2 regions of the Shewanella denitrificans OS217 genome follow, and region 2 is predicted to be linked to the other one. Evidence: predicted binding sites of a transcription regulator. Region 2 holds the regulator's gene; the other holds the start of a gene.
The links. Region 2 encodes MetJ, which represses methionine synthesis genes. Its sites were predicted from a motif close to TAGACGTCTAGACGTCTA; they were not measured.
Positions count from the first base shown of each region.

Region 1: a site for MetJ is predicted at 7,667-7,684, ahead of metH (methionine synthase). Genes of this name have one in related genera too.

Region 1 is NC_007954.1:1,276,402-1,292,888, forward strand. Features, by position in the region: gene SDEN_RS05790 (hypothetical protein) at 1-307, shown strand, start outside; gene SDEN_RS05795 (hypothetical protein) at 472-1,224, shown strand; gene SDEN_RS05800 (hypothetical protein) at 1,577-1,780, shown strand; gene SDEN_RS05805 (SEC-C metal-binding domain-containing protein) at 2,097-3,278, shown strand; gene metH (methionine synthase) at 3,782-7,507, opposite strand; gene SDEN_RS05815 (ABC transporter ATP-binding protein) at 8,004-8,927, shown strand; gene SDEN_RS05820 (FecCD family ABC transporter permease) at 8,924-9,973, shown strand; gene SDEN_RS05825 (adenosylcobinamide-GDP ribazoletransferase) at 10,200-10,988, shown strand; gene cobO (cob(I)yrinic acid a,c-diamide adenosyltransferase) at 11,219-11,830, shown strand; gene SDEN_RS05835 (alpha/beta hydrolase) at 12,125-12,814, shown strand; gene SDEN_RS05840 (DUF1330 domain-containing protein) at 13,059-13,361, shown strand; gene SDEN_RS05845 (MBL fold metallo-hydrolase) at 13,421-14,389, shown strand; gene SDEN_RS05850 (hypothetical protein) at 14,891-15,940, shown strand; gene SDEN_RS05855 (hypothetical protein) at 15,947-16,487, shown strand, end outside.
Region 2 is NC_007954.1:689,877-706,363, forward strand. Features, by position in the region: gene SDEN_RS03160 (lipase family protein) at 1-628, shown strand, start outside; gene SDEN_RS03165 (c-type cytochrome) at 727-2,055, opposite strand; gene SDEN_RS03170 (diguanylate cyclase domain-containing protein) at 2,152-2,388, shown strand; gene SDEN_RS03175 (phosphate ABC transporter substrate-binding protein) at 2,507-2,917, opposite strand; gene SDEN_RS03180 (hypothetical protein) at 2,927-4,003, opposite strand; gene SDEN_RS03185 (DUF3703 domain-containing protein) at 4,238-4,576, shown strand; gene SDEN_RS03190 (TonB-dependent receptor family protein) at 4,647-6,779, opposite strand; gene SDEN_RS03195 (AraC family transcriptional regulator) at 7,037-7,786, opposite strand; gene SDEN_RS03200 (sulfite exporter TauE/SafE family protein) at 7,920-8,804, shown strand; gene SDEN_RS03205 (hypothetical protein) at 8,967-9,620, shown strand; gene SDEN_RS03210 (sulfite exporter TauE/SafE family protein) at 9,653-10,384, opposite strand; gene metJ (met regulon transcriptional regulator MetJ) at 10,487-10,801, opposite strand; gene metB (cystathionine gamma-synthase) at 11,002-12,174, shown strand; gene SDEN_RS03225 (bifunctional aspartate kinase/homoserine dehydrogenase II) at 12,185-14,626, shown strand; gene SDEN_RS03230 (alanine/glycine:cation symporter family protein) at 14,955-16,442, shown strand.

The sequences.
Region 1 (16,487 bases), 590 kb from region 2:
GCTAATTCCAGGTAAGTTTCCAACTTTTTTTTGGGGTTCTATTTGGAATGCTCATGAAGGAGTCGATGGCACTGTTTGGTTGAACACTGGTGAAGATTGCTTAGACCTATCCATCAAGATCCCGAAAGATGTTTTTAGGGTTTTTAAAGCTAAATGTAAGCTTTCAAATGATGAACCATGCAAAGAGTTAAATGGTAGCTGGTTCTTGTTGTATGGCTGGTACAACAAAAGCTTAAAAACAGGTAAACCATATCTATCGCTTTTAGAGCCTCATCCAGAACTAATTACTATGCGATTTAGCTCTTAGGGATACTGAATGGACTCCCCTCTTTTTTCGGCATCAATGTGCCGTGAATAACCTATTCGAAAGACCTGAGTACACAATGGGATTATGTATATAGGTTGGATGACCTGAGTCTGTACTTTTGGACATATCATTAAGCTGTCCCCGGAACGGAGCAAACACCATTCATGATTGATTTCTACACTAGTTTAGAATCGAAGCTAATAGGCTTTGATGGGGGGAACATTCGCTCTCCGCTTTGGTTTTCCGGTTTGGAATGGGGATCATCTGATGAAAAGATCACGGCTAATATAACCAGACCTACGTATTCCATTGCGAACTTTGACGTTCCTTATTTATCAAAGGAATGGAAAGACGAGACCCCTCAATTTTTTAAATGGCAGTTTGATCAAAAAATTGCGAAGTTATTATGCCGGGTATTCGACTTTGAAGGTGGTTATAAGGAGTACATGCGCGAAAAATATTGTGAAGCAGATTCAAACGAGTTTAAAGTTAATTTATTCCCCCTTCCAGCACCGCAAATCGATAAATGGTCAGCTGAGCATATTGAGCTGACTAAAACACGGATTAAGTATCACTACCAAACATATTGCGCTCAATACAGGTTCAAGCTATTACATGCCTTAGTCAATGAGTTCAAACCAAAGGTTATCGTTTGTTTTGGCCGTGGTTATATGGAAGAGTTCAAACTCGCTTTTTGGGGGGAGGGCTCACCAGCATCTCTCACAGAAACAGAATTCAAGATTGGCGAGCGAAACATCATATCAGTGCTTAGTTCAAATCATGCTACGAAGTTAATTGTAGCGCCATTTTTAGGACGAAACTTGACGGCGAATAGTGATTTGGACGAGATTGCAGACATTGTTAAAAATATCATTCTATCTGATTCGATGGGGTTTCAATTCTCAACATGTCTGTAGTGTAATAGTGCGTTTGGTGTAAGACGACAACTAGAAAGGCAACTTAGCTTCAATAAGAATACGCCTCATAGGTCATTATTTAATCAGGGCCTTCTATCATCAAGGACAAGCCATACTGGTACTCGCTACGCTCGCATCCTTGACAATACAAGGCCTGAAGAAGATTGGTTTAATATGAGGTGTATGGATCAACCTGCGAAGTTCACAATCTATAGAGCTCAAATAATAGACGCCATAATTGACGCGATATACTTTGACTTAATTCATATCTTACAATTAGTATGGAGTGTCATTCCTATCGCTATGGCGGTGATTGGCAACATGATTCAGGATCACATGGAATGTTACCATCATGGATAAAGGAGATTATATTGTGAGTAAAATTATCGTTGAAATTGTGAAAAGTCCAGAAAATGATCATGGCTGCTGGGGAATTCAGGTAAGTAACGAAGGTGGAGATTTGTTTTTTGATACTGGTTATATTTATGAAGGGCAAGGTGCAGCAGATAGAGCATTTTGTAAATTGTTAAATAACTTACCTCACCAAGAGTCCTAATTTTGTTTAGTTAAATATGTCTGTGAGTGAACATAGGCTGATTGGGGTGGCAGCGGGAGGTTCAATTCCTCTGGTGTCAGTTTTCCTCGTAGCCCTCGTAATCCTTGTGTGTATCAGAAGTTTCAGTCTATCAGTGCAAACTATCAACCAAGTGGAGGAACCGCCTATGAATAAAATGAAAACAACAGCAACATTTTCAATCCTAGAAACAATCTGGGCTATTGGGGTGAGCTGCACGGCAGGGTCCCTGTCACCCTATGTTCACTTAAAAGCATACAATTACTTTTTGAAGTATTAACTACTTTAGGGACAATACATGTCATCCATAAGAAGTTTGCTAAATGAAGCTATTGGGAAACTAAATCAAAATAGTCATGCTCATCTTGTAGACTGTACATTGCAAGCTTCGATTATGAGTGATAACGAGCAATGTTGGTGCTTAAGTGGCCGTTTATACAAAGACTGTCATAAAGAGCGTAACCTAAAACGAGAGCTCAGTGAGCATGAAGTCAGAAATAAAGTAAGCGCTATTTTTGACCAAAATAAATATTGCTGTGCTGAATTTGATAAAGAAAACTGTGTATTTGAGATCAGTAAGGCACATACAATTCAAAAGGGTAAGGTACTTTCTAGTTTTGCTGAAAATGGTCATGTGGGGACGTTCTACCGAAATCTAAACGGTATAGATAATCCCACTAGATTAAAAGCTGGCATTGAGAAAAAAGCATCAATCTTTTTGGGTTTTTGTAAGTATCATGATACTGAATTGTTCAAATGTATTGAGCTAAATGGTTTTTCTAAAACAAAAGAAAATTGTTGGGCTAGCTCATATCGCGCAGTTTGTCATGAGTACTACCAAAAGAAAGCCGCTATTGATGCTACCGATTGGCAGAGAAAGTACTTGGACAGTGGACTAGATGTGTATCATCAAGTTTTTCTTCAAGAGAGACTGTACATTCACCAAGTTAACATTGAGAAGGGGTTCAGTGACATAGCTCTAATCAAAGTTGCTTACGAGGATATCAAAGTCAATAGTCAAATTGATGAAATTATTTCTTATGTTCTTGAGTTTGATGCACCGCTTACAATCGCAGTATGTGCAAGCATTTCTCCATATTTTGACCTTAATGGAATAAAAATCCAAAATATAGGTTATGCAAATGAAAAATTTCAGCATTTCTCTATTTCTACCGTGACATTAAACGGTAATGCGGCTTACGTAGTAAGTCACCTCAAAAAACATGACACTATCGGGAATTACTTAAAAGAGGTGTTATCCATGCCTCTTGCTTACATAAATAATTGGTTAACAACCTGTATATTTGCGTACACTGAAAACAACTATTTTCGTTTATCTTGGTGGGATTCATTAGATGAAAACACGAGGATGGATATATATAATTTGTTTTTGTCTGAAAATTACACGAAGACTTTAGATTACAATGACTTAGTTAGTCGATCTATATCTAGCTCTCTTGTCTCAATTGAACGGGTTTAACAATGTTTAAATTTTAAAGATACTTTCTCTAATCAAAATCCCTCACATTAAAGTTATGCATCTAATGTACTTATGTCAAAAAACGAGTTACTTACTTTTTCGTTAAGCTAAAGCGCTTTTCTGCTGATACGACGAGTGAGCTCTAAAAGTTTAACCGTGCGGTAATCTCCCCATTGTTAAATTCTGTTAAATGGCTGCCTTTAAGTTTCTGGAGCTGACAGGTACCTCTGAGTTTAAGAGGTGAACCATGGTGATTTGCGAGACGACCGTCTGAGACAGGACGTCGAAGCGAGCTACATGGAAGTATTCACGCGTGTCGGCAAGTGAACACCCTGGCAAGCCTGTACTGGAATTATTTAGATAAATGCTATTTAGTCTTTAAGGCACGCTTAAATTTAGTGAGTGACAAATATCTATATTAGCGATTATCACCCATTTTATTTTGCTCTTTTGGCCGATTTCAAAGATCAAACTCAGGTTCAATCCCTACTCGGGCTCACCTTTTACTCAGGATCATAGTCTAGCACTGGTGCTAACCAGCGTTCGGTTTCTGTGACGCTCATACCCTTACGGGCTGCGTAGTCTTCCACTTGATCGCGACCTATGTTGGTGACGCCGAAGTAGCGGGATTTGGGGTGGGCGAAGTACCAACCGGACACCGCTGCAGTGGGGAACATGGCGTAGCTTTCGGTGATATTGAGCCCTATCGTTTCATCGGGTTTGAGCAGCTCCCATAACAAGCCTTTTTCAGTGTGATCAGGACATGCCGGGTAGCCGGGTGCGGGGCGTATGCCCTTGTATTTCTCGCGAATTAACGCTTCGTTATCTAAGGTTTCATCGGCTGCGTAACCCCAGAATTCTTTACGCACCCGCTCGTGCATTCTTTCTGCAAAGGCTTCTGCTAATCTGTCAGCCAAGCACTTAAGCATGATGGCGCTGTAGTCATCGTGATTGGCCTCAAAGCGGGCCACATGCTCATCAATACCGTGACCTGCGGTGACCGCAAACCCGCCCATGTAATCGGCAACCCCAGAGTCTTTTGGCGCGACAAAATCGGCGAGGCAAAAGTTATCATTGCCCACACGCTCAAGCTGCATCCGTAGATGATGGGTGGTCATGATAGGCTGGCTTCGGTCTTCATCAGTGCCGTCACACGCGTATAGCTCGATATCATCAAAGTTCACTGTATTGGCGGGAAACAGCCCAATGACCGCCTTGGCGGTGAGCCACTTCTCACTGATGATTTGTTCTAGCATGGCTTTGCCATCCTCAAACAGCTTTTGGGCTTCAACGCCGACGATTTTGTCGTTTAAAATTTCAGGATAACGGCCATGGAGCTCCCAACTTCTGAAAAACGGTGTCCAATCGATACGCTCAACTAAATCGCTTAACGGATAATCTTCAAACACTTGGCGGCCCAGTATTTTAGGCTTAACCGGGGTGTAATCTTGCCAGTCGTGTTGGCAGCGGTTTTCCCGCGCTTTAGCAAGGCTTGTGATGGTTTTACGCTTAGTTTGCGATAAACGCTTTTCGCGCATCTCTTGGTATTCCACATAGGTGGCATCGATAGTGTCTTGCCGAGTTTGATTGCCAATCAGCTTTGCCACCATGGGCACAGCGCGGGAGGCATCGGCAATATAAATGGCGCCAGGGGGATAATGCGGGGCGATTTTCACTGCGGTATGAATTTTTGAGCAAGTGGCGCCGCCTATGATAACCGGCAGGCTTAAGCCCTCGCGAATTAAGGTTTTTACGTTGTGCACCATTTCATCCAAGCTTGGGGTGATAAGCCCAGACATGCCGATGATGTCGACCTTTTCAGCCCGTGCTACCTCGATGATTTTCTCAATGGAGACCATGACCCCAAGGTCTATAACCTCATAACCGTTACAGGCCAATACCACGCCGACAATATTCTTGCCTATGTCGTGCACATCGCCTTTTACCGTCACCATCAAGATTTTGCCGTTGGACTGACCCTCAACCTTTTCAAGCTCAATATAGGGGTTTAAGTAGGCCACGGCTTTTTTCATTACCCGTGCGGACTTGACCACTTGCGGCAGGAACATCTTGCCCGAGCCAAATAAGTCGCCCACCACATTCATGCCATTCATCAAGGGGCCTTCGATGACGTCCAGTGGCCGCACGGACTCAAGGCGTGCAGCTTCTGTGTCCTCATCGATAAATTCTGTGATGCCTTTCACTAAGGCATAAGATAAGCGCTCTGCCACCGGCAAACTGCGCCAGGCTGAGTCCTCTTTTTTGACCTCTTGACTGCCATCGCCGCGAAACTGCTCGGCGATTTCTAATAATTGCTCTGTGTTACTGGAGTCCGCCACTGGGCAAGGTAAGTTGCGCACCACGTTTTCGACCCTGAGTTTAAGCTCTGGGTCGATATCATCATAAATCGCCAATTGACCGGCGTTAACTATGCCCATGTCCATGCCCGCTTGAATGGCGTGGTATAAAAACACGGCGTGTATGGCTTCGCGCACCGGATTATTGCCACGAAATGAGAAGGACACGTTGGAGACGCCGCCGGAAATCATCGCATGGGGTAGGTTCGCCTTAATGTCTTTGATGGACTCGATAAAGTCCACCGCGTAGTTATCGTGTTCATCGATGCCGGTGGCGATGGCGAAAATATTAGGGTCAAAAATAATGTCTTCGGGAGGGAAGCCCACCACATCCACCAAGAGGCGATAGGCGCGGGTGCAAATCTCGGTTTTACGCTTGCGGGTGTCTGCCTGACCGTCTTCATCAAACGCCATCACGATAGCGGCGGCGCCATAGCGCTTCACTAAGGTGGCCTGTTTGATAAAGGCAGCTTCGCCTTCTTTCATGGAAATGGAGTTGACTATGGCCTTGCCTTGCACGCACTTAAGCCCGGCTTCTATGACCTCCCATTTGGAGGAGTCAATCATGATGGGCACCCGTGAGATATCGGGCTCAGAGGCAATTAAGTTTAAAAACTGACTCATGGCCGCCACGCCATCTAGCATGCCTTCATCCATGTTGACGTCGATGATCTGGGCGCCGTTTTCCACTTGCTCACGCACCACATCTAAGGCTTCTTCGAATTTCTCTTCTTTAATTAAGCGCAAAAACTTGGCAGAGCCTGTCACATTGGCGCGCTCGCCCACGTTCACGAATAAGGAGTTACTGTCTATGGTCAAGGGCTCAAGGCCAGATAAGCGGCAGGCGATGGCAATATCAGGCAAGGCTCTGGCATCGAATTTATCTACCGCCTCTGCGATAGCGCGAATGTGAGCTGGAGTACTGCCGCAGCAACCGCCAACGATATTCACCAGCCCTTCTTCGGCCCATTGAGCGAGAATTTCAGCCATTTCCGCTGGGGTTTCATCATAGCCGCCAAACTCATTGGGCAGGCCAGCGTTAGGGTGAACTGAAATATAGGTTTCTGAAATTCTTGCTAACTCTTCGACATAAGGGCGCAGCTCTTTTGGCCCTAGGGCGCAATTAAGGCCGATGGAAATGGGCTTAATGTGACGCAGTGAGTTATAAAAGGCCTCTGTGGTTTGCCCTGTGAGAGTACGGCCCGAGGCATCCGTTATCGTGCCAGACACCATCACAGGTAAGCGCTCACCTAAAACATCGAAGGCTTTTTCGATGGCAAACAGCGCCGCCTTGGCGTTTAAGGTATCGAATATGGTTTCCACCATGATGATGTCGGCGCCGCCTTGGATTAAGGCTAAGCTGGACTCAAGATAGGCCTTAACGAGTTGATCGAAACTCACATTGCGAAAGCTTGGGTCGTTCACATCTGGGCTGATGGAGCAAGTGCGGTTGGTGGGCCCAAGGACCCCAGCAACATAACGGCGAATGCCAGTTTGCGTGCTAATTTCATCGGCAGCTTCCCGTGCAAGGCGGGCGCCCACTTGGTTGATTTCAGCCGCCAATGCCTGCATGTCATAGTCGGCCATGGCGATAGTGGTGGCGTTAAAGGTGTTGGTTTCTATGATGTCACTGCCAGCGAGCAGGTAATCTAGGTGAATTTGTTTGATGATTTGCGGCTGACTCAACACCAATAAGTCATTGTTACCTTTGACATCGCAGTGCCAATCCTTAAAGCGCTGGCCGCGATAATCTGCTTCTTCCAGCTTGTAGTCTTGGATCATGGTACCCATGGCGCCATCCAGCATCACTATGCGCTGTGCTAATAATTCAGTGAGTTGGACTAAGGTAGTGCTGTGTGCTGCTGTGGCCATGGATTGTTTACCTTTTACTGCATAAAATAAGTGACGCGATAACGACGAAAATCTAGCAACTTTCTACTGTTCAATTCCATCTGCTGTTTTTGGTATCTGCTTTTCTTGTTCGGGTTCAGCAGGACACACAGGATTGAGATTGAACTAGTTTTGGGTGTTTAAACGTCTAGATGGCTATAATAGTCAGATTTTAACACCGAGAGCAAGCACAAACTGTAATATTGGCATGCTTTAGGTTTGTGCCCGTTTAATATTAGTTGAAGGGATAAGTTTTAAGTCATCTTTATTAATGACTTGCATGGCATATAACGTACACTTAGGCCCAAGAGTGTTATGGCTCACTGATGAACAGAATGCAGGATTAATGATAGTGCGGTTAATAAAGAGCGCGGTTAAATCAGTGAGGTTAATAATCAGTGCGGTTAATAAAGAGCTCGGTTAAATAAAAGAGCGCGGTTCAAAAACACGGTTAACAAAAGGGGCCAGAGAAAGCCAAATGAATCATGGCGAAGTATTAGCTGAGAATAGCCAAACTGGCTTATTGAAAGATAAGGTCTTAAGGGTATCCGATCTCAGTTGGCAGGCAGGGCACAAGCAGGTGCTGGATAAACTGAGTTTCAACTTAGAGGCAGGCACCATGCTGGGGCTCATAGGCCCCAATGGCGCAGGGAAATCCAGCTTATTACGCTGCCTTTATCGGTTTATTAAGGCAAGTGATGGCCAAATTGAGCTGTTTGGCCGTGATCTCGGCCAGTATTCCTCTCGCGAGCTTGCCAAGTTGATTGCCGTGGTGCAGCAAGAAGCCCAAGGCTCGGCTGAGTTTGCCATGAGCACAGTGCAGGTTGTAAGCCTTGGGCTCACGCCCCACAAAGGCTTGTTTGATGGCTTAACTTCTGAGGATAAACAGCGGGTAGATCAAGCCTTAGCTAAGGTCGGGCTTGAGACGCAGGCAGAGCAAGCCTTTAGCCAATTGTCAGGGGGGGAGAAGCAGCGCGCCTTGATAGCCAGAGCCATAGTGCAGCAGCCCAAACTGCTTATCTTGGATGAACCCACCAATCATTTAGACATACGTTATCAAATTCAAATTCTTGAACTAGTCAAAAGCTTAGGTATAAGCGTCATGGCCTCCATCCATGATTTAAATCTTGCCAGCGCCCTGTGCGACAAACTGCTGCTTATTCATCAAGGCCGCTTGGTGGCTCAAGGTCGTCCTGATGAGGTGCTGACTCCCGCGCGCATAAGTGAAGTGTTTGGGGTCTGCTGCGATATTCGCCCTCATCCTCAGCATGGTCAGCCTTTGATCAGTTACTTTTATGGCTACAATGCCAGTGCTCATGCCTTATCCACTGCGACGGCCCATCTAATCGGTGCGGAAAGGGCTGCGAAAAGAGCTGGTGGTTTTGATGGAGCAGAGCAATGATGACTCAGAGCTGGCCTAAATTAATCTTACGCTTGCTCACATGCTTGCTGGCATTCTTGTTGGTAATAGTCAGCCCGCTATTTGCCGCAAGTTTCGGCGCCGCCGATATTAGCCTCAGTCAAGTGATTGCCGCTTTAGCCCACAGCCTGTTTGGCCTTGGAGAGGTGAGCCCGTTAATCGAGCGTATCGTGATGGATCTGCGCTTTCCGCGCATCTTGTTAGCGATAGTGGCTGGGGCAGGGTTATCCCTTGCGGGCAGTGTGCTGCAAACCGTGACCCGTAATCCTTTGGCAGATCCTTATTTATTTGGCATAAGCTCAGGGGCGGCCTTTGGCGCAGTAGTGGTGATGAGCCTGATGGGGACTTCCTTTATGATGGCGGGCGGCAGCTTTTTGAGTTGGAGCCATCTTTCTTTGTCTGTTGGGGCCTTTATTGGTGCGAGTCTGTCTATTCTTTTAGTGCTAAGCCTGTCAGGTTTTGGCAGGGGCAATCAAGTAGAGCGCATGTTGCTCTCTGGGGTGGCGACCTCCTTTATGTTTGGCGCCTTGACCAGTTTGGTGCTGTATTTTTCAAGTCCGCAGGCAGCGGCCTCAGTGCTGTTTTGGAGCCTTGGCAGCTTTACCAAAGCAACATGGAGCGCGCTTATCTTGCCAAGTGCCGTGGTGCTGCTGTGCGGTTTGGTGTTTGTTGGCCTTAAACGTCAACTGCTGGCCTTATTGGCCGGAGATGAAACCGCCCATACTTTAGGGGTGAATGTGGTCAAATTGCGCCTTGGCGTCTTGCTGCTATGCTCACTACTCACGGCGACCTTAGTCGCCAGCTGTGGCGGCATAGGCTTTGTGGGCTTGATGGTGCCGCATTTGGTACGTTTGTTATTGCCCCGCAGTCAAAGCCTTGGCTTAATCGCCTTAGTTGGCGGGCTATTTATGTTGTGGGTGGACGTGTTTGCTCGCTGTATTCTGGCAAACCAAGAGTTGCCCGTAGGCATTATTACCGCCGCTATTGGCAGTGTGTTTTTCTTGGTGGTTTTGCGTGGGCGCCGCTGAGTTAAAGCCAAGACTATCGTTTTCAGTTATTACAGCAAGCGCGGCTAATTACTAGGGCTGATATTAGTAAAAGTAATGGAAAAAACCTTAAATTGTTGAGTAATTAGGCGGTTTTACTTGTAAAATACAGCCGCCTAGCAAGACATGAACAACTAAAAACTAACTCATACTTGTCGAATGCTTAACTTATTGTTTAACTTTTTTGTTTAACTAAGGAACATCTTGAATGTCGAATGAATATAACTGGCTAAGACAGTTGAATTTATTTTTTGTTGCCACAGGTTTTTTTACTCGACTTCCCACGCCTTCTTGGGTCATCGCGGATGATAATGAGCTTAAAAAATCCAGCCGTTACTTTGGACTCGTCGGGCTCTTGATTGGTCTTATTTGTGCGCTTGTGTATTGGTTCACCCAACAATGGCTGCCTACCAGTGTCGCAGTGCTCTTAGCCATGGTGGCTGGGGTATTGGTCACTGGCGGTTTCCACGAAGATGGCTTAGCCGATACCGCTGATGGTTTCCTTGGTGGCAAGACGTTTGAAGATAAACTTCGAATAATGAAAGACAACCACCTTGGCAGCTATGGTGCCATAGTGTTGGCGTTGATTTTATTGCTCAGGTGGCAACTGCTGGTGGAATTGGCGTTATTTAGTCCTTGGGCGGCGATTACTGGTTTTATTGTGGCTCACACTTTGAGCCGAGTGTTGGCGGCAAGCCTGATTTTTAGCGTGAAATACGTCACCGATCTTGAACTTGAAGAAGGTAAGCGATTAAGCCATGACCAATCATTGAATGATCTATTTATTCTGCTGGCCAGTGGTATTTTTGTGCTGTTTTGGCTCAATGGCTTAGCGGCCTTCGTATTGTTTATTTCCTTGTGGGCGCTGCGTTTCTGTCTGTGCAAATATTTTAGAAGTCAGATTGGTGGTTACACTGGAGATACCTTAGATGCGGCCCAGCAAGTGAGTGAAATCATGTGTTACTTGATTATTCTTGCCGTTGGCTTAAGTGCCTAAGGTTGAGTGTTTAGATTTGAGGGTTTAAGTTTAAGTGACAAAAATCTCATCGACTCAACTGAGTCGTCAACACAAACATTAATAGCGTGCTCAAATGTATGCTATTAATGCCCACCTTATTTCGTGATAAACAAAGCAAGGAGCCGCCAGTGAGTTCAAACCATGACAGGCATTCAAGCCCAGAAGCACTCGAGTTAGAGTCGGCTCCTGAAACGACGCCAGAGAGCCCTATGAGCACAACATCTGTGGATACTCATGCCGATCGTCATAAGAAACGCCAGCAAAAAGTGAAGCTGGCAGTGGATGCCAAAATTGCCGCCGCCCAGGACAGAAAAGGCATCTTATTGGTGCTCACTGGCAACGGCAAGGGCAAGTCCACTTCAGGGTTTGGCACAGTCGCCCGCGCCGTCGGGCACGGTCATAAGGCCGGGGTGGTGCAATTTATCAAAGGTAACTGGGAGTGCGGCGAACGTAACCTGCTTGAAGGCGCCGGAGTGAAATTTCATGTGATGGGCACAGGCTTTACCTGGGACACTCAAGACAAGGCCAAAGACACGGCCGCCGCCTTAGAAGCGTGGCAAGCCGCTGAAGTCATGCTCAAAGATGAGCGCCTTAATGTGGTGATGCTCGATGAGTTGACCTATATGATAAGTTATCACTACTTACCACTTGAGCGGGTCATCGAGGCGTTAAATAACCGCCCATCTATGCAGCATGTGATCATTACCGGTCGCAGTTGTCACCGAACCTTGATAGAGCTTGCCGATACGGTAAGTGAAATCGTTGCAGTCAAACATGCCTTCGACAATGGTATCGCCGCTCAGGAAGGGTTTGATTACTAGAGTTAATGGATAATAGTGAGTGCTGAGTGCTGAGTGCTGAGTGCGAGTGGTAAGTAGTGAGTGGTTAAACTTCACTATTGGTTATGGATTATTTATCCATTTTTCTCAAAATAACAATTATTTACTTCAGGGGTGAACATGCCTCACTTTTCAGTTTTCACGCTCAAACTTGCTTTCTTGTCAGCTTGTCTTTTTTTCACTTTGCTAGTGGCACTTTACTTACCCAGCCCTTGGTTGATGGCACAAGAGGGCAATTTCAAAATACAGCTGCGCGAACCTAGCAAGGAGCTGCTGATGGACGAACAGCGCCGGCGTGCTATCCCTATTGCGATTTACCCGCCGCAATGGGCTGATGACAAAAACTGCGTGAATTCACCTTGCCCAGTGGCCATCCTTAGTGCAGGTTACGGTTTACTGCACACAGATTATGGTTTTTTGGCGACTAGCCTTTCCGAGTTAGGTTATCTAGTCGTCGCCGTGGGTCACGAGTTACCGACAGACCCTCCCTTATCTGTGACTGGAAATTTATACCAAACGCGCAGTGAAAACTGGCAGCGAGGCGCTAACACATTGCGCTTTGTTCGCTCGCAACTTAAACAGACCATGACAGGGTTTGATTTTGATCACCTACTCTTGATTGGCCACTCCAATGGTGGCGATATCTCAGCCTGGCTTGCCAATGAGATGTTGGCTGAAAATGAGGCGTTTATCTCAACAGTCATCACCTTAGACAGCCGCCGCGTGCCGCTGCCTAAGACCGCTGCTATCAAGTTGTTATCCATTCGTGGCAGTGACTTCCCCGCCGACAAAGACGTATTGCCAACTCCTGATGAGCAACAAGCCTTAGGGCTTTGTATCATTAGTATTCCCAGGTCACGCCATAACGACATGTATGATGCTGGCCCAGTCTGGCTTAAGGCTGAAATCGAGCGACAATTGCATGCTTTTTTGAAGACTGAACTACCCTGTCAAGGTGCTAAGTAAAGGGATTATCTTGTGTTAATCCCAGTTCAGCCCATTTCGGCTTAGTTCAGTTCGGTGTAGCTCAGCACAGTTCTGCACAGGCGAATAATTTGCTTACATATTAATCGCTTCTATGGCCCCTCATTTCATGGTTTTATCTTGAAAACCCACTCCCTAAGCAGTAATGTCAAGGGTAAGCTTTTGCGCTAAAAAGGCACTAGTTTAGCTTTAAGCTTAATAAAAAACGATGAATTGAGGGATGCTGATGTTTGAGATGTTAGTGGGATTAGCGGTTACGGATAATGAGATTTATGATCAATATCGCAGTGCAATGAAGCCGATTTTAACTCAATTCGGAGGTGACTTCGGTTACGATTTGAGAGTGTCTGAAGTGTTGAAGTCCCCCAGTGAGGCGCCAATAAATCGCCTGTTTACCATCAATTTTCCCACTGAAGCTCACATGAATGAATTCTTTAGCGATCCTCGCTATCTTGAAGTGAAACATGCCTATTTTACTCGTTCAGTATTAAGCACCAGCATTATCGCCAGTTATTTGAAAGCGGATTAACGGGATCCTTACTGGCGGTGAACTGTGTTACTTGGGCTATAAAACGTAAGGAAAATAACATGAAATCACTGTCTTTAAGTTTAAGCATCTTGCTCTTGTCGGCCTGTTCTGCTCAGTCACAGGCCAAGATAACGGCTAATGACACTGTGCCCTATCAGTCAGTCCTTGCTAAAACCCAGTGGCACCATGGCGCAGTAGATTGCGATACGGATAAGTCGGCAAACCTTGATGTTTATCAGCATGATGAAAACACCTTTATCTTACGGCAGAATAAATGCTTAACCTTCGAAGCGCCCTTCATTTACTTGCTGGTGGGCAGTGAGACTATTCTGGTGTTGGACTCTGGAGCGCTGGATGAAGCGGAGCATTCTGTCTATAAAGCAATTGAAACCTTACTAACAAAACAGCTAGGTAAGGCCGAATTTTCCGCGAGGAATATGCTGCTTGCCCACAGTCACGGTCATAGGGATCATTATCGAGGGGATGATTATTTCAAGGGGCAAACTAAGGTCACTGTCATAGAGCCAAACCTTAAGGCGGTGCAAGACTATTTTGGTTTCGATAATTGGCCCAAAGGGACTAAGACCTTAGAACTCGGTGGCAGAATGCTGACTGTGATGGCAACCCCTGGGCATCAAGCGCAGGCCATTAGTATTTATGACTCACGAACTCAATGGTTAATGACTGGTGATACCCTTTATCCAGGTTTGGTCTATGTGAAAGACTGGCATGCTTATCGAAGTAGCATAGACAGATTGGCTAGCTTTGCTGCCAATAATCAAATTGCAGCCATTATGGGGGCTCACATAGAGATGAAGCGTAGTGGGGGCAGTTATTACCCCATAGGCAGCCAATATCAGCCAGAGGAAGCGGCGCTGGATCTGAGTGTGTCACACTTAAATGAACTAAATAAGCAGCTTAAAGAAAATACTGATGAACGGGAGCTAAATTTGGGCTATGTCATGATTAAACCCATGGGATTTTTTCAGAAAACCCTCACTAATATCGTCACTTGGATCAGCGAATAGTCTTAAGTAAGTTTGAGATAAAGCCGCTGATAGCCCTATCGGCGGTTTTTTTGTTATAGGTACAAGCCTAGCCTCGTTTTACATTCAGTGATAAATAGCCAATCCACCAGGCTGCCTCCCATGAGGTGACTGACTCATAGTTGTTCTCTATGATGCTTTTTAGTCTTGAAATCAAAAAAAGTGTCCTTGATGAAAAATAGATAGAGTAATAACTTAAAACGACAGTGTTAACGTTTTGTTAAATCCATCTTGACTCAATCTTAGCTGTAAATCATTTAGAATAAACCCCTTAGCTTATCTACTCTTGTTAGCATTTTTTGCATTCAAACGCAGGCCGATTATTTGCCCCAAAAGGGGCTTTTTTTAGTAGTTGCAAAGTTTTTTATCTGCTCTATGTTGTTGATGGGCAGTAACAAGACTCCTGTGTTTAACACTATAAATATAACAATAATGCTAGCGCCGTTAAGGCCGCAGTAGCAGAAAAATGAGAAGGACAACCTAATGAGAAAATCGACGTTTTTGCTGTTAGCAGGCTTACTGAGTGGCGCAGCGCAAGCCGCAGTGGGTGGCTATCCAGTGGTGCTAGTGCATGGCTTTCAAGCCGACAATTTAGAGAGTAGACCCACAGGGGAGCAAGTTCGTACAAACGGCGGCCAATATTGGGCCCAATATTGGCGCGATCGCGCCGATGAGCGCATTGACTGGCCATCACAAGAGCGTATCGCCAATAAAATCACCAGCGACTATGTGTGGCCTAAGTTACAGCAAATGTCACGGGCTGGGACTTGTGCCAGTGGCTGCGTGTTTGTCACCCATTCTACCGGCGATTTAGTCACCCGTTATATTATCGATAACCAAGCACTGTGGCTGCAAAATGCGGGGCTGCAACCACTGAACATAGTTGCCACCTTTGACTTTGCTGGCGCCGGTGGTGGGGTTGAGTTGGCCGATTTGGCGGTGAATGTGGCTAACGGCTCAGGCCTTATCGATGCCACCTTAAGATTTGCCGTATCTTTATGGCTTGGCATGACCCCGACACCTTCAACCATAGGTGTGTTGAATGACTTACGAGTCAATAGTGCTCGCCAGCTGGCTGCGTTTCCCACTAGCCGTGTGCCACGCCTGCGTTTTGCTGGAGCGGGTTCTGATTTCTTAGGGGCGACAGGGGCATTTTTACCCGGCGAAGATGATGGCGTCGTTGCCAGCCATTCTAGCTGCGGCGCAGCATCGGTTGGCAGTTACAACAGCTGTTCTCGCACAGTGGCGTTCGATGGCAAGCTCACTTCGGTCAGCGGCCCAAGCCAGTTTATGCCTTACCATTATCCTATGTTAATGAGCGAGGGTTATAGCCATGGTGACACTATCACTAACAGCGCTAAAGATGAGGTGACTACAGCCAATAGCAGTGTTAATTATCTCAATGGGGATAATTTGCAGTTTACTACCTATGAAGAGAAACGCGGTTGGTGGGTGTTCAGTTCGCGCTATCGCTTAGTGCGTAACTCAGGCAATACCAGCATGTCATCACTCGTGTATCAGGCGGCAAACTAAGCGATTATGAAGCATAAAAAAATCATCAGTGTTGTCACTCTGCTAGTGGGTCTAGCAGGGTTCTGGTATTTGGCTTCTGAACCCGAACCTCAACTGGCAATTGCGCCAGCTGAGGTTTTGGCTTTGCCTACTGTCAAAGACGTTACAACCACAACGTCAGTGAATAAGATAAAACCAAAGGATGTGAGCGAGGTCGAAATTATTCCAGAGTCTATCAGCGAAAGCTTTTCATTGTTGGCCAAAGCTTACGCCAGTGAGTTATCCCAGCCGTCATACTCAGTGCCGTTAACCGCAGAAGACACTCATTTACTTAACCCAAATAACTATTTGCCTCAGGCAGTCATGTTGGAAGGGGGGAGTGCCAGCATAGTCTTACCTAAGTATCGTTTCAGTTACCCAGAACCTGTGGTGGTTAAACTCCTTGTGGATGGTATGCAGGTAACGAAGGCAAAAGTCACCTTGCTTAGTGAGCAGGGCGCAGGGGGGGATGCCTTAGCCAAGGAAGAGATGCAAACCACAGATGGCGATTGGACAGCGCAGCTTAAGC
Region 2 (16,487 bases):
CTTTGATGTGACTCAAGCTGTACCGGCCCAGGTTCAGGTGGAGTCAGGGTTCTTCGACGTCTATAGTGACAGTAAAAGCGACAGCCAAGCGCCAACCCCCTCAATGCAGCAGCAAGTCTTTAGTTTACTTGATAAATATAACGCATCGGATAAACCCATAGCAGAATTGTTAATCACGGGTCACAGCCTAGGATCAGCGTTAAGTGAGCTGTTCACCTTAGATGTGGCAGTGTCTCGGCCTAAGATTATGGCATCGAACATTAACTTTGCTTGTCCAAGAGTGGGCAACAGTGATTTTGTGCAGTTTTATATGCAGCAAGGGGCGCAGCAAGACCCCAGTCGCCAAACCCTTAGGGTGCAAAATACCTATGACAAGGTTCCCTGTGTTCCGCCCACATTGATGGGGTATCAGCATATTCCCCACGCTCTCCTTATTGCCTTCCATAAAGACAGCTTATTGGGTAAGTTCGATTTTTTAGACAGCCATGCCTCTGCCAATTACAGCGCCGTGTTAATTGCGGCGGCAAAAAACCAGCAAGGTGTGTGTGTTGATGAGCGTTTGCCTGTAGGGGCGACAGACTTTATTAGCTCACAGGCCCCAAATCCGAACACCATAGGCTTGTTGTGACCGTATTAATTTCCGCTCAATGACTCGGTAATTACGTATTAATTAACGCATAAAAAAAGTCGGCACTAGTGCCGACTTTTTTATGCTAAAAGCGCGAATTAAATCATCTTAAGGTAATCGAGGATAGCCTCGCATTCCTTGTCAGTAAACTTTTCACCAATTACGCCTGTTGACTGTTTATTGTGGGGCAAGGCGGGATTAAATTCGTCGCTAAAACTGTGGCCTTGATTGCTATTACCCCCAAGGGAAGTATCGAGAATAAAGTAGCCTTCATCCGTGTATAGCTTGCCAGTAGCTAAGGTTTGCTTAGCGATGTTTTGCAGCTTGGGCGCTTGATAGAGACCTAGGTTGTCCGCATCGAATCGTATGTCACCTAAGAGCACAAATTTGGGCCTTTGCTGCTGGGTGTTACAGATAAGATCCTTAATGGTCGCCACCGAGCCATTATGCAAATAAGGGGCGGTTGCCCAAACCCCATTTAAGGGTCTGGCTTTATAACCTTGACCTGCCTGCAAGCAGTTAGGTCGACCGCCGGATAACTTTTCGATTAGTTTGGGATCTGAAATAACGTTTTCCTTGTACCAGGCCAAGATGGTTTGCTCAACGGTTGAGCCAAGGGCGAGGGCAAAATTAGCATCACCGCCATCGCTCATTTTAATGCCATTAATTAGGTCGACGTTTTGTGGGTTTTCACTTTCAAACAATTGGTTGTTAAGCACTTGCTGCGTATCTAAACTGCAGAGTACGGCATCCAATCCTAAGCCTGACGTTTGCCTATCGGTGCGGCCTTGCTCCTTTCCTGAGGTGTCTATTAAACGTGTCTTCAATATATTGCCTTGGGCGGGATCTGTGCCTATGTCTTGCTGAGGTATTATCACTAAGTCGAGCACTTTCTCTTCGGTTTGCAGCCGTTGGCCATCTTGGCGGTATTCGATGGGTGTTAAATGTGCCAATAGGGCCGGATCTGAAATCACAGGTAAGTGGCATCCTTGGCAGCGCTGCTGATACAAGTCCTTGCCAAATTTATAATTTTCATCACTTTCGCTAATGGGCTCAAAGGGCCAAGCAGGGGCGGTGAGGCCTTGATTAAACGCCTCGCCTTTCAAGAAATTTTCAATCCACACCATATTTTCAATGGGCACAGAAGATTGGAATCGACCCTCGTCTTTAGGGGAGAGCATGTCTACTTGGGCACTCACACCTATGGACTCGCCGACGTTACGCACCAATGGCTGCATAATAGAGGCATCGTATTGCACCCATTTAAACCAAGATGAGGTCCAGATAAAGGGATAGTTAACCGGTGCATCTATGGGCTGATAGTTTTCTCTGCGATCAAGGTTTGTGGCGAAGACTTGATTGCCGATACGGTTTAATGCATCGAGGCGGCCATAGCCTTCCTGTACCTTAACGAACTCAAGAGTTATCCGCGGCGCTTAAAGATATAGAAAGCCAACGATTGCAAATGTATGAGTTAGCCATGAAGGATCAGCTCACCAAACTCTATAACCGTCATTATTTATTTGCCTAATTGCGATCAGCATGATGCCTTTGGCAAAGCCGAGCAACTGCGCCAACAGATTGAGCAACTTAACCCTCAGGGGATTCATACCACCGCAAGCTTTGGCATCAGCGATCTGACCTCCATGCCTGATGATGCGTGCTTTGATACTTTACTTAAAATTACCGATTACGCCTTGTATCGTGCTAAAAATGAAGGTCGAAATCGGGTGTTCACCATTTCTATGGCCCAGAGTTAAGCCTTGAGGATAGCCAAATTGTGACATGCAGAGAAAGAACTGAGGCGAGTGAAAACTCGCCTCAGTTTCTCCTCCTTGGAGTGTCGTTACAAGCGCGGTGGGAGTTAGTGACAGTCCATTAAAACTTGCCTATCACTTTTACAGCGTCTGTAGCATCACTACTATCGACATAACCTATGATGCTTGGATTCGCTGCCACTAACTCCAGCATTTCGGCGACACTGCCCACTTCTTTGGGTGGCGTGCCTTTACCAGTAAACACTTTTTGAGCCCAATAAGACTTAATTTGAGTCGATGTTTTATTCAGCACCTTGCTATCAAATGCCTCTCTGGCTGGCACTGAGTTATCCAAATTTAATGGTAGCACGGCAGCACCACTTGGGAAGGTTCTTGATTTTCCCAAATAGATGTTTTCAATTTCTTTTCTATCGAATGTATCCCCATTGCTTGGGTGCGCAATCACCACAACTTCGGCAAAAATCGGCAGGGATAGTAAGCTTAATACCAGAGTTAATATTATCTTGTTCATATGCCTCTCCTAGAAAACAACATCGACACCGACACTGATGGCTGTAGCATCACCAGCAACTTTAAGTCCTGGTCCACCCTTATCTTTTACGTCGTCATATTGAATTTTAAATGCTGCAGAAGGATGAAAGTCCCAGCGAATACCTACAGATGTTGTATTGTGTACTTCGCCATCTTCTCCATCATCAAAATTTGAATAGGAAATATAGGGCATGACCGAATCTATACGGTAGCCGAAGGTGATGAGATAAGTGTCTAAGTTGGTGTTATCTAGCACCAAGCGATTGATTTCAGATAAAATTAGATAGTTGTCATATTCAACATTAGCCGCTAAGCCATAAAATTTACCTGTACGCTCTGTGCTGCCATTCCATTCTTGCTGCACCCCACCAATATAACGTTCATTGGTGTATTGCATATGCGTGAGGCGAAGTTCGAACCAATCTTTATTTAACTCAACCACAATACCTTTGATGTCTTTCCAAATTTCTCGGGTATTTTCGAGGAAGAAAAATTCAGATAATAGCTTATTGGGCTCACTGTCTTCACTGCCAAAATAGACCTGGCCAGAGACTGTCCAATCACCCACGACATAGTTATACAAGCCACTGACGCCAGTGTAGTTAAAGATTTGCCAAGTGTAATTATCTGCTGGTGGTCTTATCCAAACATAGGCATAGCCGACGTCGAAAAAGTCGCTGTAATAATAGAGAGGTAAGCGTTTTTTACCTGCTTGCACTGTCCAGTTATCGTTTAGCTCATAGGATAAATAAGCCCATTCAAAGCTAGCTGAATAATCGTTAGCGCCACGGGAGACGACTTGAGCCGTGGCTCTTAATCCATCCATCAGATCGGCTGAGAACTGCAACCCGAATAAGGTATCAGGATCAAAGGTAATTTCTTCTTCGTACTTGCCAACTAGCGGGTAGTCAGCTAAAAATGTGGGCCCTAAATCAAATTCAGCAACACCCGTGCCGTCCAAGACTTGACCTCCTACGACAGAGGCAAACCCTGAAACATTCACTTCGGCATAAGCAGTTGTACTGAGTAAGATTGAGCAAATACCTAGCGCTATCTTATTTTTCATAGAAAACCTTTCAAGTGGTTTATATTCAAGCTAAAGACTAGAACAGCTTTTTATAACTGCAATTTTAATTGAAGTTTTTATTAATATTTTTTTGAACTTTAGACAGAAAATGTTGTCGGAGGGTGGCGGAAAAGTGTTTTACTTAGTGTTAGGTCATTGAATTATAGGTCATTAACTCTTGGTGGTATATTATCCAATGCCGCTTGAATTAAAGTTCAACAATAGGAAGTTAATATGAAGGTTAATGTGAAACGGGCTTTCATTGCCGAAATGGATAGCGCTCAACAATTGTACGAGCAAGGTCAATTTACTAAGGCCTTTTTCCATCTTGAGCGGGCCCATATTCTGGGGCAGGCTTATGTGATTCCGCATACCCAATCCCATTGGTGGATGCTAAAAGTGGGCCTAAAAACTCATGATGCCAGAGAAGTGTTAGGTCAAATTCCCCGTATGTTAGCCTCAGTAATTTTTTCTCGCATTTGGGTGCCTGTGGGTAATACCGGTGGCGCCAAGGTCAGTCCCTTCGAACCTATGGCTATCCCAGAAGATTTAAAAGCTATTTTACAGAAATAGCTTTCATTGCTTTAGGCTTCCATGCTTTTGTGTTTTGATTTAGATTTTGATTTAGATTTTAGTCAAAGCCCTAGAAGCGATAACCTATGTCTAGGCTCAATGAGCGCCCTGGGGCTGCAACTCGTCCAGCGGGAGAGACATCTAAACCTCTAAAGTAATAGTCATTATCAAACAGGTTGTTAACGGATAAACCGACCTTAAGGCCTTTATTGTCTTGTTTAAAAAACTCGGTACTTATGTTGAAGTTAATCACAGTATAAGCGGGGACTTCGCCTTCAGTGCCTGAGACACTTTCGGTGACAGTGTTGGCTAAATCGGCGAAGGATTGACTGTAATAGTAGGCCATTAAGCCTAAATCTATATCATCAATACTGTAGAGCGCACTGGCCGATAGCTGATGCTTGGAGACTGAAGGCAGTTCATTACCCGCATACTCTCCATCAAGCTGCTCGGTATCCAAATAGTTATACGCACCGCTTAAGGTTAGCTCAGGTAAAGACAGGGGGGAATAAGTGCCTTCTAACTCAATACCTTGGTTTTTGGTTTGCCCAATATTGACGAACATGCTGATATTTCTGTCGTATTCGGCTTTGTTTTTAAAGTCGATGCGGTACGCTGCTAGGTTAATATTGCTGCGCTCTGTGGGAGTAAAACGAATGCCGGCTTCATAGTTCCACGAGAGTTCAGACTCAAGGGTCTGGCCTTTAGGCCAAAGCTGTGAGATCTGCGGCGTTCTGAGTGAGCGCTGAGCATTGGCATAAGCAAACCAAGCGTCAGTAAACTCATAGCCTAAAGTGATGCCGGGAAGCAGCTCAGTAACATGGTTATCTTGGCTATAATCTTGACCTAGGTTGGTAAAGGTCATGCGTACGTCTTCGTATCTCAGCCCTGGGGTAACAGACAAGCTGTCATCCAAGAAGCCGATTTTGTTACTGATAAAATAGGCCATGGCATCTGTGTCCATCTGCCAGTCACGGGGGCGCACTGCGGCTTGGGTCGATTTTTCTATGTGGTTGAGTTGATAGGTAATATCTTCGTTAACGTAACGGGCTCCCGCGATAATATGTTGGCTCACGTCACCATCAATAAATAGGCTCATTTTGGGCTCTATGCCGACCACAGTGAAGTCACGGGGGGAATTGCGCAAGTGAGTGGCTTCTTGGGTGGTGTCGCTCCAGCTGCTGCCTAAATTACCGTCGGTGTCTTTGTTTTTATCGTAAAAATCCCATTGAAAATTACGTGAGCTCTTATTGCCAAAGGCCGTTAAGTCGAACTCACCGTAGTCTATGGTGTCTGAGCCCGCGAGCACATGGCTGTATTTCATCGATAGGCGTTTAGTGTCGGCCTTAAACTCATCATTGGGACGCAGGGATTGTTGGCTGTCTGCTTCATAGGCTGCGGTGTGCAGCGCGCCTGGCAACTCAGAGAAAGCATCATAATATTGCAAACTGGTATCTAGGCTATTGCGCTCATCGATATTCCAGACGGTTTTTAACAGCAGATTTTTGATGTCTGTGTCTGAGTGCTCACGAAAAGACTCGCCTTTAGTGATATTGCCATCTAAGCGCAGGGCGAAATCATCATTCACCGCGCCGCCTGTGCTGATATTGGTATCAAACAGGGTTTGGCCTTCACCAAAGAAGGTCATGCGTTCATGCAAATGGGTTTCCCAATCATCAGGGATAGGCTTTGAAATCAGGTTAATCACGCCGCCGACATTATTCGGGCCATATTGCACCGATGCGCCGCCGCGAGCCACGTCAATCCTATCTATCATAAAGAGGGTTGCAGGAAATAAAGATTGGCCCGTGTGCCCATAAGGGGCGAGTGTCATGGGGATACCGTCCAACAGCACTTGAGCATAACCACTGCGACTACTGTCTAATCCTCGCACCGAAATATTCGGCAAAATGCCGGTGCCGGTTTCATCTTTAATTTTAAGGCCGGGTACTTGTTGCAATGCGCTATCTATGGAGTGTACGCCGGTGCGCTCTATTTGATCTGAGGTGATGATGGAGCGGTTACCTGTGTAGGTTTTTAAGTCGGCAACTTCTGAGTTACCCAATACGCTACCGCTAACCACTATCACTTCGGGTGTCGATTCTATTTTCTTCGCTTCTGCAGCCACAACTGTGGCGGTAAAACTCATGGTAATGGCCATGGCGACGCTGGTTAGTCTGAAGCGATTTTTTGAGTTTAACATATGTAATTCCTAGGTTTATTGACTCTGTTTTAATACTTGAAGAGTAATAAGTCTTAAAGCGAAAGGAATATACTATACGGTAATGAGAATTGTTAGCGTTTATGGGTGGGTGGCATTGAATTAATTTAATGTTATGTCCAATGTTAAATTCTTAATAGTTAAAAAGTCGCTAGGAAGCAGTATTAGTCACAGCGCTAGTTGTGACTTAACTTTTTTATCACAAAGGTAAATTTACGGTAAGGATAGCATTAAGGGGATTATTTACGATAGCGGGCTGGTGAGTCACCGGTTTGCTGCTTAAACATGTGAATGAAGGCCGAAGGTGAAGCGTACCCTAGGCTGTCGGCGATATGATTGATGCTATGACCTTGAGCAAGCAAGCTTAATGACAATTGCAGATTGAGACGTTGACGCCAATGGCGATAGCTTAAGCCTGTTTCGGCCTTTATTAAGCGGGATAGGGTGCGTGATGATGCCCCCAGACGCTGGCCCCAAGTGGCAATGTTGTCCTGATTGGCGGGGTTGTTTTGCAGTTCACCAAAGAGCTGCATTAGTTTGGGGTGGCTGGAATAGGGCAAATGAAAGGGGGCATTTTTCGCCTCACTGAGCCAGTCTCTGATTAATCTTAGCAACCTTCCTCGAGGGCCCTGCCAATCAAAGTCGCTGGGTATAAGGCGCGCTTCTTGTATTAAGGCGTGTAAAAACGGCGCCACATTGAGTACGCAAGATTGCTCGGGCAAGGCTTGGCATTGGGACTCGTCAAGGTAGAAACTGGTTAACCTCACCTCAGTAATGGCAGTCACGCTGTGGCTGATGTTGGAATTCACCCACACCCCTTGTTCCGGCGTGACTAAATATCTGGCGGCGGGCGTGTTGACTGCGAGCACCCCTTGGCTGGCATAGACGAACTGGCCCCAAAGATGGCTATGGGACATGACATGGCAATGGGCTTGCAGCTGCCGATTAACGACAGTGATGGGCTGTAATAACGGCCGAGTCGATTCCATGGAAGGAGCGATTGAAGCAAGTTTTGGCATAAAGTCGATATTTTGTGGCAATTGGTCGATATTAAGACGCGCTAAAGTTCAGTTAGGATAATGCCTATCATTAACAAGCACGTCTATAGGACAGAGTGTAATTATGGAATGGTTAGGAATTTATCTTATATTGGGCGGCGCAGTGGGCGTTATGGCTGGGCTCTTTGGCATTGGCGGTGGCGGAGTCTTAGTCCCGGCCTTTGTGAGCATTTTTCTAGCCCAAGGTATGCAAAGTCATTTAGTGATGCATTATGCCATCGCCACTTCAATGGCCTGTATCTTGGTGACCTCTTTTGCCAGCATGCGAGCACATAATGCCAAAGGCACAGTGCAGTGGCCGATAGTTAACTCTATGGCCCCTTGGATAATACTGGGCACCTTTGCAGCAACCTTTATTGCAACCGCGCTAAGTACCCAAGTGTTGGCTGGTATTTTCTCTGTGTTTATGCTGAGTGTGGCTATCAAGATGTTAAGGCAAACGAGTTCAGGGCAAGTTCACGACAGTAAAAGACTCACCCCAAGCAGTATGGGGCTAGCTGGGCTAGGCATAGGCGCGATTTCGGCCTTAGTGTCTATCGGTGGCGGTTCCTTAACTGTGCCTTACTTGAGCAATAGAGGCATAAACATTAAGCATGCCATCGGCACTTCGGCGGCCATAGGCTTACCCATAGCCATAGCGGCGAGCCTAGGCTACTGGGTTAATGGGCTGACATCTGCTGAGGCAGCACAAGAAATGGGTATTTATGACATAGGCGCTCAAACCCGCGCTGTAATGGGAGATGGCTGGTGGCAAGTGGCGGCTCAGAGCCTTGATATGAGTTTAGGTTTTATTTCGGTTCCGGCGGCGGTTTGTGTGGCATTTGGCAGTTATTTCAGCGCTCCCTATGGGGTTGTGCTCGCCCATAAACTGCCGGTAGGCTTGCTTAAAAAGCTATTTGCTTGCTTACTGATTATCCTCAGCCTAAAAATGTTTTCCAGCCTAGTGTAAAAAATGGGGAGAGAAAATGAATGGATAGAATTTTTTATTTTTAAAATATTTTAAAATCAATGTTTTAATTAGTTTTTCACTATCTTCTTATGATTCTCTGCTGCAAACTTTTATTTGCTGCTATCTTTAATTGACGTCCCCCGTCGAGCTTAAGGAACCCAGATGAACTTCACTCAAAAAAGCGCTATCTTGAGCCTAGTTTTTCTCAGTTTCTCTCCTCTGTCTGGGAGCTGCGCCCCTCTGGAAGCCGCCACCTTAATCAATCAATCCCTCTATGGTTTTAAACTCTCTATAGTCAATATGCCTGTGGCTTCTGAGGGCTATTTTTTTAACCTTGGGGGGAGTCATGGTGATAGTCATAGTCAGGCGCAAGGCACAGGGCTTATCTTGAGTCGCCCCCCATTAACTCATGATGTATTAACCCCGTTAGCTGTTAACTTTCTGGATGGTGCGGGCTATCAATCCGAGTCTCGATGGACCCTAAGTTATGAATTCGATGACTTTGCCTTGTCATTAGGGGCTAATATTAATCAACCCTTCTATGCGGACTCACCGCAAATGTTTGAGCAGGCTAATCAAATGCAGGATTACTCCTACTTCAAGGTCGGTGAGCTAAATGTAGGCGGGGAATACAGGCCGATGGATTGGCTGACCTTTTCATTAAACTTTCACCAAGGTATGGCTGATAACGCTCAAGATGTGTTTGCCCTTGCGACTAAGTTGGATCTTAATCGCAGTTTTAGTGTGCAATTTATTGGTTTGCTGGGCAGTGATACCAGTAAAGGGGCGCTGTTAAAAACCTCATACCATTTTTAACCGCAATAGGCCGTGATGTCAGTGATTTTGTCTTAGTTAACTAGCGTCAGCACAGATTGTACTGTCAGCACCAAGGCGCTAAGGCTACAGAGGATTAATGTCGCGCTGCGAGTCTTTTGTTTATCAACTCTGCCCACTAATCTTCCCGCCACAAGAAATCCGAACACCACAGACGGCAGCAGCATGCAGGCAAGCCATAGATGACGCCAGCTCAATAAACCTGTGACGGCCAAAATAATTAACGCGATAAGGGAACTGAAGATAAAAAACGCGGACAAGGCGGCGCGAAACTGACTGGCATCTTTTCCTGAGAGTAAAATGGCCATTGGCGGCCCACCGATGGCAGCGATATTGCCAAAAATACCCGAAATAATCCCCGCAATAAATAAACTGGTGCGATTCACTGGCACGCTGAATTTAAACACACTCAAAATCACGGCAATAGCCACAATGGCGGCGATCACTAAGCCTAAGACGGCTTGTGGCGCTAAGATCAATAAACTTGCCCCAAGAAAGCCCCCGGGAATACGTCCAAGTAACGCATATTGCAGGCCATTAAATTCTAAATGGCCGCGCTCGCGGATCAAGGTGAGCACAGAGATGGCAAAGCCCATCATGATAACGGGTGCAGGTACCAGATCAGGCTCAACAAGATAAAGTAGCGGACTGGCTACGACGGCTAAACCAAAGCCAATTAGACTTTGAGTGATGGCGGCAAAGAAGATAATAATCGCCGCTAGGGCAAGGCTCAGGGGATCGATGATCAAGGAGAAGGCCTAAAGTAAACTTGCCGAAAATTTGGGTTAGCGCATTGTTAGCCAACTAACCCTGTGTTACTTGCTAGGTATGACTTTGCTTAAGCGGGTTTATTCTAACTCTTCCCACTCTAAGCCCATAGCTTCCATCATTTTCTTGGCTTCACTGGGTATACCGTCAATTTGATCTTTTGATAGATCCTCATCATTGGGAAGAGGTTGCCCAGTATAGGCATGCAAGAAGGCTTCACAGAGGAGTTCACTGTTGGTTGCGTGTCTTAGGTTACCCACCTGGCGACGAGTGCGTTCATCTGTCAGTACTTTGAGTACTTTTAACGGAATAGACACAGTCACTTTTTTTACTTGCTCGTTCTTTTTGCCATGCTCGGCGTATGGGCTAATATATTCGCCATTCCACTCAGTCATTAACTCACCCTTAACTTGAAATTCGGTGCAGATTTTAACCCCTTACAGGCCACAGTCAAATTATTGCTACTATTTGTTGTTGATTGCAAATAGATTTCTTTACTTTTGGACGTTTAGATGGCTAAAGTGCTTGACCAGGCCTAGACTTACGCGTAGATTTAGCCATCTAGACATCTACACTGCAAATTGATGGAGTCCACATGAGTCAGCATAAATTAGCCACCTTGGCCGTTCGTCACGGCATAGAGTCGGATACTCAGCATGGATCTGTGGTGCCACCGATTTATTTGTCGACCAATTACAGCTTTGAAGGGCATCAACAGCCCAGAGAGTTTGACTATAGCCGCTCGGGCAACCCAACGCGTAACTTATTGGCAGAGGCGCTGGCAAAGTTAGAGCAAGGTCATAGTGCAGTTGTCACTTGTACTGGTATGGCGGCCATCACCTTAGTCACCAGTTTGTTAGCCCCTGAAGATGTGTTAGTCATCCCCCATGATTGCTATGGCGGCAGCTACCGATTGTTTACTCACTTGGCAGCTAAGGGCAGTTTTAAGCTCGTGGTTATCGATCAAAATGACGCTAATGCATTGGCAGACGCTCTGCAGCTTAAGCCTAAATATGTTTGGCTAGAAACTCCGTCGAATCCACTGCTTAGGGTGGTGGATATCAGCGCAATTTGCCAACTGAGTCATCAAGTGGGCGCTAAAGTGGTGGTGGATAACACCTTTCTTTCCCCTGCATTGCAACAGCCATTAACCCTAGGGGCTGACATAGTGGTGCACTCCACCACTAAATACATTAATGGTCATAGCGATGTTGTTGGCGGCGCCGTGGTGGCTAAAGATGCCGACATTGGCGAGCGACTCGATTGGTGGGCAAATACCTTAGGTTTAACCGGTAGCGCGTTTGATAGTTACCTGACCTTACGTGGACTTAGAACATTAAGTGTACGAATGCGCCAACATCAGGAAAATACCCAACTAATTATTGAGTCCTTAATTAACAGTCCAGTGGTGAATAAGGTATATTACCCAGGTTTAACAGCCCACCCAGGTCACGAAATTGCATTAAAACAGCAACAAGGTTTTGGTGGCATGGTAAGTTTTGAGCTTAATGGTGGAGAAGCAGCACTCGTGGCCTTCTTAAGTGAGCTTAAATTATTTAGTCTTGCCGAGAGCTTAGGGGGGGTGGAGAGTCTGGTTGCCGTGCCAGCCACCATGACCCACAGAGCCATGACGGCCAAGGCCCGTGATGAGGCTGGCATTAGTGACACATTATTGAGATTATCTGTCGGCATCGAAGATGGCGTTGATCTTGTCGCCGATATTGAAGCAGCCTTAGCCGCTGTTGCAACACTGAAAGTCGTTGTTTAAGGAGTTAGGAATGGCGCGTAGTCATTTACATAAGTTTGGTGGTTCGAGTCTTGCTGATGCTGACTGCTATCGCCGTGTCGCTCATATTCTGTTGACCCATGGTCACAGCGATGACTTGGTCGTGGTGTCTGCTGCAGGGAAGAGCACTAACTTCTTATATAAATTATTGGATCTGCGCGATACAGGCCAGCTATGGCAAGAAGAGTTACAGGTGCTGATAAGTTTTCAGCAGGCACTCATAGAACAGCTGTTATCAAACGAGCAGGCGCGGGATCTGCGCGAGCGCTTATCTAACGATAAAGCTCAGTTGGCGAGTTTGCTGTCCCTTGAACAGCGTAACGAATACCAAATCAGCCATGTAGTTAGCTTTGGTGAGCGTTGGTCGGCGCGCTTGATGGCAGCATTACTGCGAGAATCGGGCGTGGCCGCAAGTCATGTGGATGCCTGTTCCATTCTGGTGGCCGATGAAGGCGCGGTACCCAAAATTCGAGTAGAAGAATCGAAAGCCAAAATCCAGACCTTACTTGCTGAACGTACTAACGAACGTCTCGTGATCACAGGGTTTATTTGCGCCAATGCTCAGGGCGACACCTTATTACTGGGCCGCAATGGTTCAGACTTTAGCGCCACCTTGATAGCCAGCCTTGCCGACATTGGCCGAGTGACCATTTGGACCGACGTAGAAGGCATATTCAATGCCGACCCTAATAAAATTAACGATGCCAAATTATTAAAAAGCATGTCGTTGGCTGAGGCGGATAGATTAGCTCGCCTTGGATCTCCTGCCCTGCATTCACGCACCTTGCAGCCGTTATTCAATACTCAAGTGAGTCTAGCGGTGCGTTCAAGTTACGCTTCACACACAGATTTCACCTTGATTGCTCCCCAAAGCTCATCGGCCAGCGCACCTGTGGTGACCAGCTTGTCGCAAGTGGTGCTGTTTAGTTTTAAGCTTGAGACCCATAACAAGATAGAGTCAGACTCTCAATCTAAGCCACAGCCTCAGTCGCAGTTTGAGTCTGTATTGGCGGCGTTGACTTCGGCGGGTCTTACGCCTTTGGCCCACTGGGAATATGGCGCAGATAAGCACGAACTGGCCTTTATGCTGGAAAATCAAAAGCAAGTAAATGCACTGCTAAGCAAGCAGGCGCCGACATTTGGCATTACTGAGCTGCAGCTTAATCTGGACTTAGGCCTAGTCGCCCTAGTGAGTGCCGATGCTGAGCATTTTAGACGCAGTTTTGCCAGGTTGTTAAGCCGTGATGCTAAGCCCATTTATCAAGACAATTTAAGCTTAGTGACCTTAGTGCCTCGGGCACAAGTGAATCTGTTAACCCAGAAAGTTCATCGCCGCTGCGCCGGTCCCAAGATGCGGATCGGGGTGTTATTACTTGGCGTGGGTAACATAGGTGAGGCCTGGGTGGATTTATTTCGCCGTGCCAATCATGCCCTTAACAATGAATTAGAAGCCAGTGTCGAGCTGGTGGGCATTGTTAGTTCGAAAAAAGCCTTGATCGCCGAGCAAGGGATTGATCTTAACCATTGGCAGCAGATCTTTGCGGAAAAGGCGTGTCAGTGGCAATACGAGCAGCTGTTTGAGCGCCTAGATAAGTTAGATTGTGATGAAATAGTGGCATTAGACATCAGCGCCAGCGCCAGTTTAACCTTGCAATACCCAGAGTTATTCGCTCGAGGTATTCATGTGGTCAGTGCTAACAAGCTTGCGGGTTCGGGACCTTTACCCTTCTATAAAGAATTAAAGCAGCAACTGAGTAATCGCAGACTGTTCTGGCGCTATAACGCCAGTTGCGGCGCGGGTTTACCTATTCAACATGCCCTCAATGATTTACGCAATAGTGGTGACACCATAGAGGCGGTTGGCGGTATTTTTTCAGGCACCCTATGCTGGTTATTTGAAAATTTTGACGGTAAAAAATCATTCTCTGAATTGGTACTTGAAGCCAAGTCTTTAGGCCTGACGGAGCCCGATCCTAGGGATGATTTATCTGGCCGTGATATGCAGCGCAAGTTGCTTATTCTTGCCCGTGAAATCGGCCTTGGTATCGAACTTGATGATATTAAACTGCATTCTTTAGTGCCAAGCGAACTAGTGGATTTACCGCTGGATGACTTTTTAGCTCAAATTCGCTCTCTAGACAGTGATATTTTGCAGCAATATTTAAGTGCTGCCGAGCAAAACAAGGTGCTGCGCTACGTGGCTTCATTGGACCGAGTCGATGGCAAACTGCAAGCTGAAGTCGGGCTTAAGTGGGTCGACAGTCATCATCCTTATGCCAATCTGACTCCTGGTGACAATGTGTTTGTTATTCGTAGTGCTTTTTACCAAGGTAACCCACTGATCATACGTGGGCCTGGTGCAGGCCGAGAAGTCACCGCCGCTGCGATTCAATCGGATCTGGTGCAGATCTGTAAGGATTTACTGCAAGAGTAAATCCTTGAGTATGTTTGCATCTCGGCCAATTGCGCCGATATAACAGGATGTGAGTGTCATGTAACGAGTGAGACTCATAAGATTAGAACAAACATCAGTACACTCAGTGGCTGGTGTTTTTTTTGGGTATTTTTTCAGCGTCTCTATAAAAAAACACCTATTGATAACCTAAGCTAAACACTTTTAACTTTTAAGTTACCCCCTAGCTTGCTATCTTGCAGTGTCATTGAGGCGCTTAACCTTAGTTTCTACTCTGCTATTGAGTCCTAGAATGCTGGTCGTGCTAATAAATGCTTGGTTAAAACAATAAAAATAGGAGTTATTAGCTATGGATCAACTGGTGAGCACTATTAATGGGGTGATTTGGAGCCCTGCATTGATTTTCCTCTGTTTAGGGGTGGGGTTATATTTCACAATTCGTAGCCGTTTTGTGCAGTTACGTCACGTGCCTGAGATGGTGCGCTTGATATTTGATGGCAAGAGTAACGCAGCGGGTGTTTCTTCATTTCAAGCCCTAGCCATGACTTTGGCTGGCCGTGTCGGTACGGGTAACATAGCCGGGGTGGCGACAGCCATTACTTTCGGCGGCCCTGGTGCCTTGTTTTGGATGTGGATGGTGGCCTTCTTTGGCGCCAGTTCAGCGTTTGTGGAATCGACGTTAGGTCAAATCTATAAAGAAAAAATTGATGGTGAGTTTCGCGGCGGCCCAGCGTTTTATATTGAAAAGGGCTTAGGGATGAAATGGTACGCATGGATTTTTGCGGTGGCGACCATTTTTGCCTGCGGTATTTTACTTCCAGGTGTGCAAGCCAATTCAATCGGCTCAGCATTAGAAACGGCCTTTGATTTAAGCCCGGCAGTGACAGCGGCTCTAATAGCCTTATTGCTTGGCTTTATTATTTTTGGTGGTGTTAAGCGTATCGCCCATTTTGCCAGTGCGGTAGTGCCTTTTATGGCGCTGGGTTACATCATAGTGGCCTGCGTTATCATAGGCATGCATATAGAACAGCTTCCTGATGTCATTATCTTGGTGGTTAAGAGTGCCTTTGGTTTAGAAGCAGGTTTTGGCGCCATCTTAGGTCTGGCTATTATGTGGGGGGTTAAGCGCGGTATATATTCTAACGAAGCAGGTCAAGGTACAGCGCCTCACGCCTCTTCTGCAGCAGCCGTGAGTCATCCCGCCAAGCAAGGCCTAGTACAGGCGTTCTCTGTGTATATCGATACCTTGTTTGTGTGTTCTGCAACGGGTTTTATGTTGTTGATTACGGGGCTTTATAATGTTCAGGGGCCAGAAGGTGAGGCGATATTTACCGGTATTGCCGGAATAGCCGCAGGACCTGGTTACGTGCAGACTGCGATGGAAAGCATGATGCCAGGTTTTGGCAATATGTTTGTGGCGATAGCCTTATTCTTCTTTGCCTTTACCACCATCATTGCTTACTACTATATTGCCGAAACCAATATTGCTTATATTAATCGTCAGGTGCACCGCCCTTGGTTAACCTTACTGCTTAAGTTTGCCTTAATTGCGGCCACTGTGTACGGCACTGTCAAAACCGCCGATCTTGCATGGGGTTTAGGTGACATAGGTGTCGGCCTGATGGCGTGGCTTAACATAGTCGCCATTTTACTTCTGCATAATAAAGCCTTTGCTTGCCTTAAAGATTATGAAGCGCAAAAAGCCCAAGGCTTAGATCCCGTCTTCGACCCTGAAGCCATGGGGATTGAAAATGCTGATTTTTGGGTAGAACGTAAGAAACAGCATCAAGCAATCGCGGATGAAGCCGCCAAAGCACAAGCTAGCAATACGCCGTAAAAGACTTTTTTTCGCCAACAAAAAACCAGCATTAATTGCTGGTTT